3 regions of the Sphingobacterium sp. xlx-130 genome follow, and region 2 is predicted to be linked to each of the others. Evidence: riboswitches for the same ligand, from Rfam matches in the RefSeq annotation. Region 2 holds a riboswitch; each other region holds the start of a gene.

Region 1 (4,665 bases), on a different contig from region 2:
TTACTTTAGGAAGGGTGCCCTCAATATATAGATTAGCCTTTGGACAGAGACACATCACCACATCCCTTCCCATTCTGCGGATAAAGTCTAAATCTTTTAATGAAGTAAAAGTATTGTGTACGAGGATAATTTTATTGCCCGTCGGGAGATAAGACATGTAGGTCTGTACCGAATTTCTTGCCTGCGCTTTAAAATCATCTGCAGAAAAACCGATTTGCTTATAGAACTCTAAAAAATCCCCAGTTTTGTAACGGAAAAGCTTATTTTCCTCTTCACTCTCCTGATTGTGGATTGAAATGATATTGTCATCGGAAACTGACTTCTTAAAAGCTTTAAAAAGTGCCTTAGAACAAGAATAGGGAGAATGAAGTGTTATAGAAGCATGACTAGAATCAAAATGAAACTCAAGCTCCCGCGCTTCGTCAATCTTACGATTCACTTCTTCATCATTCAATCCCAATATTTCAACAAAAGTATGATAAGCAATCTTACTTGCTTCTTTCACGCTAGCGGAAATAGCCGAATTTACATGATCGCCCACCGCTTGTATACCGCTATCGTACATCGCTCGATCTGCAGCTATCATAGCCTCACGGACAACGTCATCGTCTGCACCCCGATTTGACATCACTTCGGTGATAAATTTAACCAAACCCTGCTCTTGAGAAATTTTGCCTATCAAATGAGACAACTCCAAATGACAATGTGCGTTAATAAAACCAGGAATCAAAACGCCCTTCAAGCGTTCTATTTCTACATTATTCGGCACCGAATCATTATCATATATTCCCAAAACCGTACCATTTTCGTCCATTGCAATCACCCCATTTTTGATAGGGCTGGACGTGACTGGCATCACATAATCAGCTGAATAATAATGAACCATTTATATACCAATAGTTAGTGTGTGTGTATTTTCTAAGGGGTAAAGAGCAACCCTGTTTAGAAAATGTAAATTTAACACAAAATATTGCTTTAAACCAATACTCTTGACAAATTAAGTAATTTATTTTACACAAAAAAAATGAACTTTTGTTTTGTAAAAAAAATATTCTATGTTTGCGCCATCGAAAAGGGGTGCCTCGTTCATCAGAACATAAAGTAAGGCTGAGATTATACCCGTCTCGAGTATTCTCGGGAGCACCTGATCTGGATAATGCCAGCGTAGGGAAAGGGCGGTTAAATGTATCGCTATTGTAACCCCTTGCAATAGTTTGGTTTAACTCAAATTATTTTACATTTATGATTAAGCATCTTATTGCTACTGGTTTGCTAGGATTACTTACCATTATCGTTGTGATAGCACAGGAAAATGTTAAGGTAACAGTGACAAACAGTCAAGCACAATTGTTACATGGCGCAACCGTGACTATGGACAACACCACCAAACAAACCGACAGATCCGGAATAGCTATATTCACGATAGGTCCGAAAAGCAATCGAACAATCAAAGTCCATTATTTGGGATACAAGTCTTTTACTGGCCCATTAACCACTGGGCAACGAAGCATCAATATCATGCTTCAAGCCGCTGTTATACAAGCTGATGAAGCCTTGGTCTATGCTACCCGTGCCAAGGAAAATTCGGCGACAACCTTCAAAAATCTAACAAAAGAAGACATTAAGAAGAAAAATCTAGGTCAGGACATTCCTTACCTACTCGATCAGACTCCTGGGGTAGTTATCGGATCTGATGCTGGCGCAGGGATTGGTTATACTAATATGACGATCCGAGGCTCTGACAACCAACGCATTAACGTGACTTTAAATGGTATCCCGCTAAATGATGCCGAAAGTATGGGCTCATTTTTTGTCAACTTACCTGACTTTGCCTCCAGTACAGAAAGCATACAGATACAACGGGGTATAGGTACTTCCACAAATGGCGCCGGTGCCTTCGGTGCCTCTTTAAACATCCAGACTGATGTACTAGAAGAAAAACCCTACGCCGAATTAAACAATTCCTTCGGCTCATACAATTCTTGGAAAAACACCATTAAAGGTGGAACTGGTCTGATGAGCAACAAGTTCGCTATAAACACCCGCTTATCACGGATCGTATCCGATGGATACGTTGATCGCGCATCGTCAAATCTAAGATCGCTCTATGTCGACGCGGGACTATACACCAACAAACATACCTTGAAGGCCACAGTCTTCACGGGTAAAGAGAAAACCTATCAGGCATGGTACGGAACCCCCGAACCCCTCCTGACTGGCGATAAAGATCTTCTTATCAAATATGCAAATGAAGCTTTTGGATTATATGATGGTCCAGAATACGACCGTCTGCTAAATGCAGATAGAAAGTACAACTACTACACATACGACAATCAAACCGACAACTACACGCAGACGCATAGCCATCTGCAGTACACCAACGTTATTAGTGAAAAGTTGAAATTCAACTCCGCTTTACACTACACCCGTGGTGCAGGCTATTACGAAGAGTATCGCACAAAAGATAAACTCGTAAAATATGGGATACCTGATGTTACCGTCGGACAGGAAATCATCAAGAAATCAGACCTTATCCGTCAGCGTTGGCTGGACAACCATTTTTATGGACTCATTTACTCCTTTGACTATAGAGCTTCCGATAAATGGAACTTCATTTTTGGTGGGGGGTACAATCAGTACAAAGGAGATCATTACGGCAAGGTCATTTGGGACGAATTCAATGCCAATCCTAACCCCGGCAGCAAATACTACCTGAATGATGCACAAAAGTACGATTTTAATATGTACGTTAAAGCCGACTATAAAATAGACAAATGGCTTTTCAATTTTGATGTACAGTACCGCAACGTAAATTATACCGTAAAAGGCGATGACGACAAAATCAAAGATCTGGATTTCAACGACAAATTAAACTTTGTAAACCCTAAAGTAGGCGCCACCTATTTCCTTAACGGCAACTCAAACATTTATGCATCTTACGCATATGCAAGCAAGGAACCTGTACGTAAAGATTATGTAGAAAATCCTAGAAACGAGTTCCCGAAGCCGGAACGCATGCAAGATATCGAGCTAGGCTATCGCTTCCGTAGCGAAGGGTTTAACATAGGGACAAATGTGTATGCAATGCTGTACAAAGATCAGCTGATCCCAACCGGAACATTGAATGATACAGGAGCTGAGTTACGTATGAACATCCCTGAAAGTCACCGTATCGGATTAGAGCTTGATGCTTCATGGAGGGTCAGTAGCACACTCACCTGGTCAGCAACAGCTGCGCTGAGCGACAATAAAATATACGACTTTGTCGAATATTATCAGGTTTATGATAACGACACCCACTGGAACTACCTAAGAGAAGACTCGCGCAATTTAGGAAGCACGAAAATTGCGAAATCTGCGTCGACTATTCTTTCTAATAGTTTTACGTACACTCCGGTTGACAGGCTTTCTTTCAGTTTATTGTCTAAATATGTATCACGTCTATACCTAGACAATACTTCAGCAGAGGAAAGATCCATTGACCCTTCTTTTGTAAACAATTTCTTGGCAAACTATACATTCTCGGCCTTAGGACTTAAAGAAATCGGATGCAACCTCATGATTAATAACATCTTCAACGCGAAGTATACAACAAATGGCTACACTGGGGGACAGAAATTTGAAAACAGAGCCGAACGGGATTACTACAATTTCTACTACCCACAGGCAACCACTAATTTTATGCTAGGCTTAAACATTCGTTTTTAGAAAAACAGGTTTACTAACCTTCAACAAATTATATCCCGCTGTACACAGAATGATGTGCTACAGTGGGATCTTCTTTTCCAACAAGAATAATTTCCACTTTTCACTTTTTAATTTTTACTTTGAACCATGCGAGCAGTAATACAACGGGTGACACAAGCCTCGTGCACCGTAGACGAACAAGTGACCGGAGTGATAGGTAATGGCTTATTGGTATTGATAGGTATTGAAGATGAAGATAGTCAACAGGATATGGAATGGCTTTCGCAAAAATTGGTTAACCTACGTATATTCGGTGACGAGCAGGGACTGATGAATAAATCCATACAAGATATCGAAGGAAATATTCTTCTTGTATCTCAATTCACGCTATTTGCACAGACTAAGAAAGGAAACCGCCCGTCTTTTATACGGGCAGCAAAACCCGACAAAGCCAAACCGATGTACATCCAAATGGCTCAACATCTGTCCGTACTCCTAGGAAAAGAAGTCCAAGTGGGTATCTTTGGTGCTGATATGAAGATCGATCTTAGAAACGACGGTCCTGTCACCATTATGATGAACACTAAGGATAAAGATAATTATTAATGGTTAGTTTAATGACATTAACCATTTATCATTAACACTCAACAATTAAAAAAAATGACAATCAAAGAAGCACAAGAAATCGTCGACAAATGGATTACAACAACCGGGATCCGTTATTTCAATGAATTGACCAACACAGCAATGCTGATGGAAGAAGTCGGAGAGGTCGCACGTATTATGGCGCGTCAATATGGCGAACAATCTTTTAAAAAATCAGATAAAGAAGTTGATTTGTCGGACGAAATGGCGGATGTGCTTTTTGTACTCATTTGTTTAGCAAACCAAACCGGCATAGATTTAACACAGGCTTTGGAAAAAAATCTGAATAAAAAGAGTATTCGTGATGCCGAACGCCACCAGAACAATGAGAAA
Region 2 (4,665 bases):
TCTAAGATCTCTGTCATCTCTGTACGGATAAATCCCGGCGCTATTACATTTGCGCGGATGTTTCTAGAGCCAAGTTCTTTAGCAACAGACTTTGTAAATCCAATAATACCAGCTTTTGAAGCCGCATAATTTGCTTGTCCGGCATTACCCTGTACGCCAACTACCGAAGACATATTAATAAACGACCCTTTTCTATTCTTCATCATTACTTTAGAGGCCGCCTTCGTGATATTAAAGATAGACTTAAGGTTGATGTTTATAACATCGTCCCAGCTTTCTTCGGTCATACGCATTAACAAACCGTCTTTGGTAATCCCTGCGTTATTAACCACGATGTCCAACGTCCCAAATTCGCTCACGATATCATTGATCAGGTTTTCCGCCTCATCAAATTTAGAAGCGTCCGACCGGTACCCTTTTACTTTTGCTCCGAATGCCTGTAATTCATTTTCTAGTGCTAGACCCTTTTCTACAGAAGATAGGTAGGTAAATGCGACATTTGCGCCATGCTGTGCAAAAACTTCAGCAATCTTACGTCCTATTCCTTTTGATGCCCCTGTGACTAAAGCTACTTTTCCTTCAAGTAATTTCATATGTATATAATTATTTCATGAGCTTGGAAGCTCGGTTTATTTTTTCTGTCAAAAGGAATATCCGCAAATTATGATTATTCGAGATGCGTAACCAAATATTACACCGATATTTCATATACAAACTTTTCGTTTTTTACTGTTGAGGCACAAAAATAAGTAAATTTTAAGATAGTACTAAGTTTATTAAATGTTGACGATAATTTTTAATTTTTGAAACTATTCAATTTTGATTTGATAAAAGGTAATGGAAATGAGAGAATTTTGACAAATTCATTCGTGATAAACGAATACGAATGTTAATTTTGCAACAATTTAAACAAGTCATGGGCAAGAAAAAACAAAATACTGAAGTTGACGTCGTTCTGATCGGTGGTGGTATCATGAGTGCTACTCTTGGAACATTAATCAATGAGTTAAATCCAGATATCGATATTGAAATCATCGAGCGTTTGGATATTGTTGCAGCAGAGAGTTCGGATGCATGGAATAATGCTGGTACTGGTCACTCTGCCTTGTGTGAGTTGAATTATACGCCCGAGCAAGCAGATGGATCTGTAAAAGTAGACAAAGCAATAAAGATAGCAGAGCAGTTTGAGGTGTCCAAGCAGTTCTGGGCATATTTGGTAGAGAAAGGAATCGTTAAAAATCCGAGCCACTTTATCCGTAAAGTGCCTCATATGAGTGCTGTGTTTGGAGAGAACGATGTTCGTTTTTTAAAGACTCGATTTGAGACTATGGAAAAAGAAACGCTCTTTAAAGGCATGGAGTACACCGAAGACAAATCTGTGCTTAAAGAATGGATTCCATTGATGATGGAGGGACGTGCTGCCAATGAACCTATGGCTGCCACTAAGATGGATATCGGAACAGATGTAAACTTTGGTGCGCTAACTCGGGATTTGATTGCTTACTTGGATAAAAAGGAAAACATTAGGCTTGCTTTGCAGCAAGAGGTTAAAGACATTGAACGGGAAGATGATGGTCGTTGGGAGATTGAAGTTAAAGATCTCAAAACAGGTGAGAAGCGGGAGATCAAAGCTAAATTTGTATTTATTGGCGCCGGAGGACATTCCTTGTTGCTTTTAGAAAAATCTGGAATTCCAGAAGCAAAAGGATACGGCGGTTTTCCTGTCGGAGGACAATGGCTGCGTTGCAAAAACGAAGAGATAATAAAACAGCATCATGCTAAAGTATATGGTAAAGCGTCTGTAGGGGCTCCTCCAATGTCAGTACCGCATTTGGATACGCGTTATATTGATGGTAAACAGGCATTACTTTTTGGTCCTTATGCTGGATTTTCAACAAAGTTCCTAAAACAGGGCTCGTATTTTGATTTGCCGGCTTCTATAAAACTATCTAATATTAAGCCAATGTTGTCGGCTGGATTAGACAATCTTCCATTGACAAAATATCTGATTACGGAGGTCATGAAAAAGCCAAAGGATAAATTGGATGCTTTGAAACAATTTATGCCTACAGCCCGTATGGAAGACTGGGGGATAGAGAAGGCTGGACAACGTGTACAGGTGATTAAGAAAGACCCGAAACACGGTGGTATATTGGAATTCGGAACTGAAGTAGTCTCTAGTGCAGATGGTTCTATTGCAGCCTTGCTTGGTGCTTCGCCGGGTGCTTCTACTTCCGTAGAAATCATGATTCAACTATTAAAACGTTGCTTTCCGGAACGTGCAAAATCTGATGAATACAGAAAGAAGCTTCGAGAGATGATACCTTCTTGGGGACAGTCTCTTAACAACAATGCCGAATTGTGTGCAGAAATGCGTAAGCACACACATCGTGTATTGAAATTGGATTAGATAATAAAATAATTATGGGGTGCAGGTTCCGTATTCATGCGGAACCGAGCTGAGATTATACCCAATCCTGCGTTCAGTAGGAGGAACCTGATCCAGATAATGCTGGCGTAGGGATTAATTTTGCTCTTCTATCAAAGCATACCCATAAATAGTGTTCTTGATTACATTGTTTAATGGAAAATATTATCGAAAATATTAGTAGTGCATTTCAGCAAACTTCTTGGTTAGAACGATTCTCGGTACTTTGTGGTGTCGCGCAGGTATTGCTTTCTAAAAATAATAAAGTGTCTAATTATTTCTTCGGAATCATGGGCATTATATCGGGTATGTATGTACTGTTTGGAGTTAAATTGTATGCTGAGATTGCCTTAAATATGTATTACCTAGTTATGAGCATCTATGGATGGTGGTATTGGTCTAATAATAAGGATGCGCGAGAACAACCTATCACTAATTGCACAAAGAGAGATTGGAGTATTGTCGCGATAATTAGCGTGCTTGGATTTATTTTATTGTTTTTAGTGCTTGAGCATATTACAGACTCCGATGTTCCCGCTTGGGACGCCTGGGTATCTGCCACTGCTTGGGCCGGGATGTGGCTTTTGGCCAAACGAAAGGTAGAAAATTGGCTGCTACTTAACGTTAGTAACCTGTTTGCGATACCGTTGTTAATACATAAAGAGCTCTATCTTTTTGCAGCCCTTACTACTTTTTTATTTATTGTCGCTATCTTCGGCTATTTTAATTGGCGAAAGCTCATGAAGTTTTCGTAAACGAAGGGCTACTCGTAAGTGTAATAGAATCTGCTACGAATTTAATATTTAAAAAAATGATGATCTGTGAAAATGCTATACAGGTGATAAGAGATAATCAGTTGGCATCTATAGAAGCGAAGACTTTGGTAGACGGTCAACTCGGCTTGATCTACGAAAATAACTGGTTTAATATATGGGTGCCTACTTCCCTGGGTGGATTGGAACTGAATTTACAAGATGGTTTGACATTATTGGAAGAACTAGCTTATTGGGATGGTGGTATGGCTTGGACGGTGACGCTATGTGCTGGAGCAAATATGTTTGCGGGGTACTTGAACAAAGGACTGACCACAAAAATATTTGCAGATCCAAAGGTTTGTTTTGGTGGTTCGGGACGTGCTTCGGGAAGAGCTGTGTGGGACGGCGAGTACTTTACACTTACTGGGTTTTGGCGCTTTGCAACTGGTGCGCCTCATTTAAGCCATTTTACATTAAATAGCTTTGTTTTTGATGGTGAAGAGCCAAGACTGGATGATTTGGGAGAACAGGTTGTATTTTCATTCCTAGTACCGCGGGACAAAGTACTTGTACATTATGATTGGGATTCGTTCGGTTTGGCTTGCACCGCAAGCCATAGCTTCTCGTTGGACCATGTTGCTATAGAGCCGAATTATGCATTTCAGATCAAACCTGAGCATCGTACAGTAGATACAGCATTGTATCGGATTCCTTTTATGCCTTTTGCAGAGTTGACACTTCTTGTCAACTACTTAGGAATGTATAGAAGGTATCTGGATTTGGTCGAAAAGTACTTTTTCGAAAAATCTAAAGTAGAGAGTTGGCTATCAAAACATGGAAAAGAGTATTTTAGAAACATAGACACCCTTAGGCTTCAGCTTGAATCAGATAGAAATAAAATAAGTCTACTCGCTGATCTATTATGGCGCGGATCTAAGCAATCAACGATAACAACAACACTTTTAGAGGATATAGCTTGTTCATCTAGACAGATGGTAAAAGACATTCGGGAAGAAACGACACGTTTGTTCCCATTGTTGGGCATTAGTGCGGCACAAAACGGCACAGAGCTAAATACGATTTTTAGAAATATATTTACAGCGACACAGCATAGCCTTTTGAACATTTAACCGTCACTAGCAGTCAAACTGCATAATGCCTTCATAGGCTTGTGGACTACCAGATAATATGATGAGTAGACGCATCTCTTCATAATCCCTCGGGCTGGAAAAGATAAAGTCTAATTGTTTATCCCTGTCCAGGTCTCCAATAAATTTTAATTCGGTGGCCGTATCGTTATAAGATGTTTGGTTGATTAACGTACGAATGAGTTTGCCCTCGCGATACAATTTTAGGGTATAGTTGGTATTTGGGTTATTCCGTTCTTCATCTTTATAGAATCGGATACCTGAAGCCTGTAGCTGATACTTTTGATCTTGATACGTAAATTGGAATGGCTCTCCTGGTTCAATGATCGACTTT
Region 3 (4,665 bases), 170 kb from region 2:
GTGTAGTTCAGCGAAGCTAAACTCGCCGCCGTACCGCATGGGCACAACGGTATTGTTTCATTCTGCTGTAGCCAATCCGCTACTGCGCACCAGGCCTCAAGGTCAGGTGCCCGCTTGTGGATGAACCGGTTTCAGTTTATTGATGATCGTACCACAAGGTGTAGCAAGCCTCGAAGGCGGTAAAAGGATCCTCGGCGAGCCAGATCGCACCACATAATCCCACATCGTCAAAGTCAGATTTGAGGGTATGGATATTCTCCTGGCATATACCGCCCAACGCAATAAGTGTGGTCGAAAAATTCATGCGTTTGTCTACACAGGAAAGTTGTGCATCCTGCCCGTAGTCTGTCTTTGAAATACTGGAAAATACGGGACTGATAAAGGCTGCCTGAAAACCTCTGTCCAACGCATTAAATTCGGCCCAGTTGTGTGTTGAAGTGCTGAGGTGTGTGTAATTTTGTCCCCACCGAGCAAGCCCTTCGTCTCGGACGGACGAAGGGTAATGCACGCGGTCCAAGCCCCATCTGTGGCTCAGTCCCTGATAACTGTGCAGCACGAGTTGCTTTCTCTCCTCTGCCGTGAAACGGTCGACTAATCTCATCATTTCGGTAACTTCCAGCACAGGTTTTCGAATATGCACAATGACCTCAGGATAGGTAATAAACTGTTTTATCAGTGCTTCTTCGTGATGAACGAAACCTGGAAGTGTGACAATACGCATTTAGAGATAGATTTCCTTTCCCGACTCGATGTATTCCTCAGACTTTTGCTGCATCCCTTCGGCGACGCTTTCGCGGATCTCCTGCGTGATCTTCATCGAGCAGAATTTTGGACCGCACATCGAGCAGAAGTGTGCTACTTTGGCTCCTTCGGCCGGTAGTGTCTCATCATGGTACTCGCGTGCTGTATCAGGATCTAACGACAGATTGAATTGGTCTTCCCAGCGAAACTCAAAACGGGCTTTACTCAGCACGTTGTCTCTATACTGTGCACCGGGATGTCCTTTTGCCAGGTCGGCAGCATGAGCGGCAATCTTGTAGGTGATCACACCGTCCTTGACGTCCTTTTTATTGGGCAAGCCCAAGTGTTCTTTTGGAGTCACGTAACAAAGCATGGCGCAGCCATACCAACCGATCATGGCAGCACCGATGGCTGAGGTGATATGATCGTAGCCGGGAGCGATGTCTGTCGTAAGTGGCCCTAATGTATAGAATGGAGCTTCATCGCAACACGCAAGCTGCTTGTCCATGTTTTCTTTGATGAGGTGCATAGGGACATGTCCTGGCCCCTCGATCATAACCTGTACATCGTGTTTCCATGCGATCTTGGTGAGTTCGCCCAACGTCTCCAGTTCGGCAAATTGAGCTTCATCATTGGCATCGGCTATAGACCCTGGACGTAGACCGTCACCCAGAGAAAATGCGATATCGTACTGACTCATAAGCTGGCATATCTCTTCGAAATGTGTGTATAGAAAGTTTTCCTGATGATGGAATAGGCACCATTTGGCCATAATGGAACCTCCTCTGGAGACAATACCTGTGACACGCTTGGCTGTGAGATGGATATAACGCAGCAATACGCCGGCATGGATAGTGAAATAGGAAACACCCTGCTCTGCTTGTTCGATAAGTGTATCCCGAAATATTTCCCAGGTGAGATCTTCGGCAATACCATTTACTTTTTCCAATGCTTGGTATATAGGTACAGTGCCGATCGGTACTGGCGAATTTCGGATAATCCACTCTCTGGTTTCATGGATATTTTTTCCGGTAGATAGGTCCATTATCGTGTCTGCCCCCCAGCGGCATGCCCATACGGCCTTCTCTACCTCCTCTTCGATGCTGGATGTCACCGCGCTATTGCCGATGTTAGCATTGATCTTAACCAAGAAATTACGCCCTATAATCATGGGTTCGCTTTCGGGATGGTTAATATTATTGGGAATAATCGCTCTTCCTGCCGCAATCTCGGCACGGACAAACTCTGGTGTTATCTTGCCATTCGGAGTATTTGCACCAAAACTATACCCGATATGTTGGTGGTTCATTCCTGCGGTGCTGTTTTCCAATTGCTCTATCCGTTGGTTCTCACGGATAGCGACATATTCCATCTCGGCTGTAATAATTCCTTTCTTGGCATAATGGAGCTGTGTTACATTTCGTTGCGCTAGTGCTCTTTTGGGCTTATGCTGATAGTCAAAGCGTAAATCGGCCAACTTGGGGTCGTTGGCTCGCTCATTGCCATACACAGAACTGATATTTTCCAATATCTCTACATCGCTGCGCTCCAGGATCCACGGCTCACGGATGCGTTCGATACCGCTCTTGATATCAATAGATTTGTCGGCATCGGTATAGGGGCCTGATGTGTCGTAAATGGTTATGGGAGGATTCTCCGCTAAGCCACCAGAGCTCAATCGGGTAGGCGAGAGCGTGATTTCACGCATGGCGACCTTGATCGGGTGCAGCTTGCCAGGTAGGTAAACTTTCTTTGAATTTGGAAATGGTACTGTGGTAATTGTGGTATTTTGTGTTGTCATAGTTTATGGTATTTTACCCGCCTTGAGTAGCGGTGATGATCAGTATTTCGTCTTGGTCTGCAATAGGGGTGGAGGGCCAGTCCTCACGGGGTATCACGCTGCTGTTAATAGCTACAGCGATACCATTTGTCTGGAGATCTGGCATCAACAGGGCGAGCACACTTAATAAAGTAGCGGGAAACTCGGCGCTAAACTGATGGGGTTGATTGTTTACTTTTATCTGCATAGTACTAAATTTTTTAAATTAAAGTACTTTAGGAATGCTATAAAAGCAGCGCTACAGATTGGTAGCCGCAAAGTGATTGGTACACTTACTTTTCCCTCCGCTAGTATGAACTAGATCAGGTTCCAAGGGTAAAATCTCAGCCTGTATTTTACAGACACCCCTAAAGTATTTGGTACAAGGATAAGGGATATTGTTGTGAAAAAAAAATATTTAGGAAATTTATTCGTGGTTGTTAAAAAATGTTAATACGGCGCGGCGTGTATACTAACGGGGATTGATAGTCGTTTTAATACCAAAAGTAAAGATTTCATAATTTCATATTTAGGTTAATAATTGGTTTGGTAAAACCTGAAGCTCCCCGCTTCAGGTTTTTTTTTAAATACTTTCTGTATCCAGCCTTCGATCTTTAAAATAGAAGTTTTTGTCCTGGTCGGTTATAGCTCTGATGACCTTACAGGGATTGCCGGCGGCCACCACATTATCGGGAATATCTTTTGTCACAATACTACCGGACCCGATCACGGAGTTGCGCCCGATGGATACGTTGGGATTGATCACCACATTGCCTCCGATCCAGACATTGTCACCAATGTTTACGGGCATAGCGCACTCCATACCTGTATTCCGCACTTCATAATGCAGTGGGTGACTAGCGGTAAAAATAGAGACTGAAGGACCGATCATCACGTTGTTGCCTATTTTGACGGGTGCACAATCTAGGATGGTCAAATGATAGTTGGCAAAAAAATTCTCCCCGATCTCAATGTTAAATCCATAATCGCAGAAGAAGGGCTGCTCGACACAAAACATAGCCTCGGTCTTGGCAAATAACCCCCTAATGAGCCCTTTGCGCTCTTTATAGTTTTTGGGGTCAATCTGATTATACCTGTAGCAAAGCCGTTGTGCAGCTAAGCGTAGTGTCGTCAATTCTTTGGTATGCGCGTAATACGGTCTGCCTGTTATCATTTTTTCCTTTTCAGTCATAATATCCGTCTGTCAATAGATAAAAATATCGGTGAAGATAAGAAAAGTCATTTTTATACCATTAATCAAAGGCTGAAAGAATGGTTAATTTAATATTAATTATCTTTGCCTGGAATGATGGATAGTTCAAATTTGAAGATTGGTATAATAGGAAGCGGAAGTTGGGCCACGGCAATGATAAAGATGTTGAATGACAACACGATGGCCAAGGAGGTGTTCTGGTGGGTTCGTAAACCGGAAGACGTAACGTTTATTCGGCAATATAAGCATAATCCGAGTTATTTAAGTGCGGTCGAAGTCAAGGTGAAAAAGTCGAACATCAGCTCCGATGTAAAATGGATTGTAAAGCAATGCGATATCATCGTTGTCAATACACCGGCCACTTACCTAAAAGCTGCGCTACATGGATTGACCGCAGTGGATTTCGAAGGAAAGACAGTCGTTTCGGCAATTAAAGGGATTATTCCGGACGAAAATCAGATCGTGGGCGAATACCTCCGTGCCCGGTATGACATACCTTTGGATCGGATCGTCGCTATTGGGGGGCCCTGCCACGCCGAAGAGGTGGCTCAGGAGAAATTGTCCTACCTGACCTTTGCCTGCAGCGAAGAAAAACAAGCGGCTCTGGTGGCTGGTTTTTTTGCTTCCCGCTACATCAATACAATCACCTCCAATGATATTATCGGTATCGAATACGGAGCCGTGCTGAAGAACATATATGCCCTAGCTGGCGGAATCTGCCATGGGCTGGGCTATGGTGATAATTTTCAGGCTGTGCTTATTTCTAATGCCATTCGAGAGATGGCTTACTTTGTAAAATCACTCGATCCGCAATATAGGGACATCAATGCTTCGGCTTACCTGGGGGATCTGTTGGTCACTGCTTATTCTCAGTTTAGCCGCAACAGGACAT

The links. A riboswitch is a leader RNA that binds a small molecule or an ion and turns the genes downstream of it on or off. The one in region 2 is predicted to bind thiamine pyrophosphate.
Region 1: another riboswitch for thiamine pyrophosphate. It lies ahead of G7B18_RS14425 (TonB-dependent receptor); the one in region 2 lies ahead of pnuC (nicotinamide riboside transporter PnuC).
Region 3: another riboswitch for thiamine pyrophosphate. It lies ahead of thiS (sulfur carrier protein ThiS); the one in region 2 lies ahead of pnuC (nicotinamide riboside transporter PnuC).

What each region holds. Positions count from the first base shown of each region.
Region 1 is NZ_WFKN01000008.1:103,657-108,321, reverse strand. It holds gene G7B18_RS14430 (amidohydrolase family protein) at 1-886, opposite strand, end outside; TPP riboswitch at 1,064-1,188, shown strand; gene G7B18_RS14425 (TonB-dependent receptor) at 1,243-3,708, shown strand; gene dtd (D-aminoacyl-tRNA deacylase) at 3,835-4,293, shown strand; gene G7B18_RS14415 (nucleotide pyrophosphohydrolase) at 4,348-4,665, shown strand, end outside.
Region 2 is NZ_WFKN01000006.1:316,100-320,764, reverse strand. It holds gene fabG (3-oxoacyl-[acyl-carrier-protein] reductase) at 1-593, opposite strand, end outside; gene G7B18_RS12800 (malate:quinone oxidoreductase) at 887-2,410, shown strand; TPP riboswitch at 2,416-2,542, shown strand; gene pnuC (nicotinamide riboside transporter PnuC) at 2,584-3,183, shown strand; gene G7B18_RS12790 (acyl-CoA dehydrogenase) at 3,240-4,313, shown strand; gene G7B18_RS12785 (hypothetical protein) at 4,320-4,665, opposite strand, start outside.
Region 3 is NZ_WFKN01000006.1:150,676-155,340, reverse strand. It holds gene G7B18_RS12120 (thiamine phosphate synthase) at 137-604, opposite strand; gene thiC (phosphomethylpyrimidine synthase ThiC) at 722-2,542, opposite strand; gene thiS (sulfur carrier protein ThiS) at 2,556-2,768, opposite strand; TPP riboswitch at 2,844-2,940, opposite strand; gene G7B18_RS12105 (sugar O-acetyltransferase) at 3,144-3,752, opposite strand; gene G7B18_RS12100 (NAD(P)H-dependent glycerol-3-phosphate dehydrogenase) at 3,867-4,665, shown strand, end outside.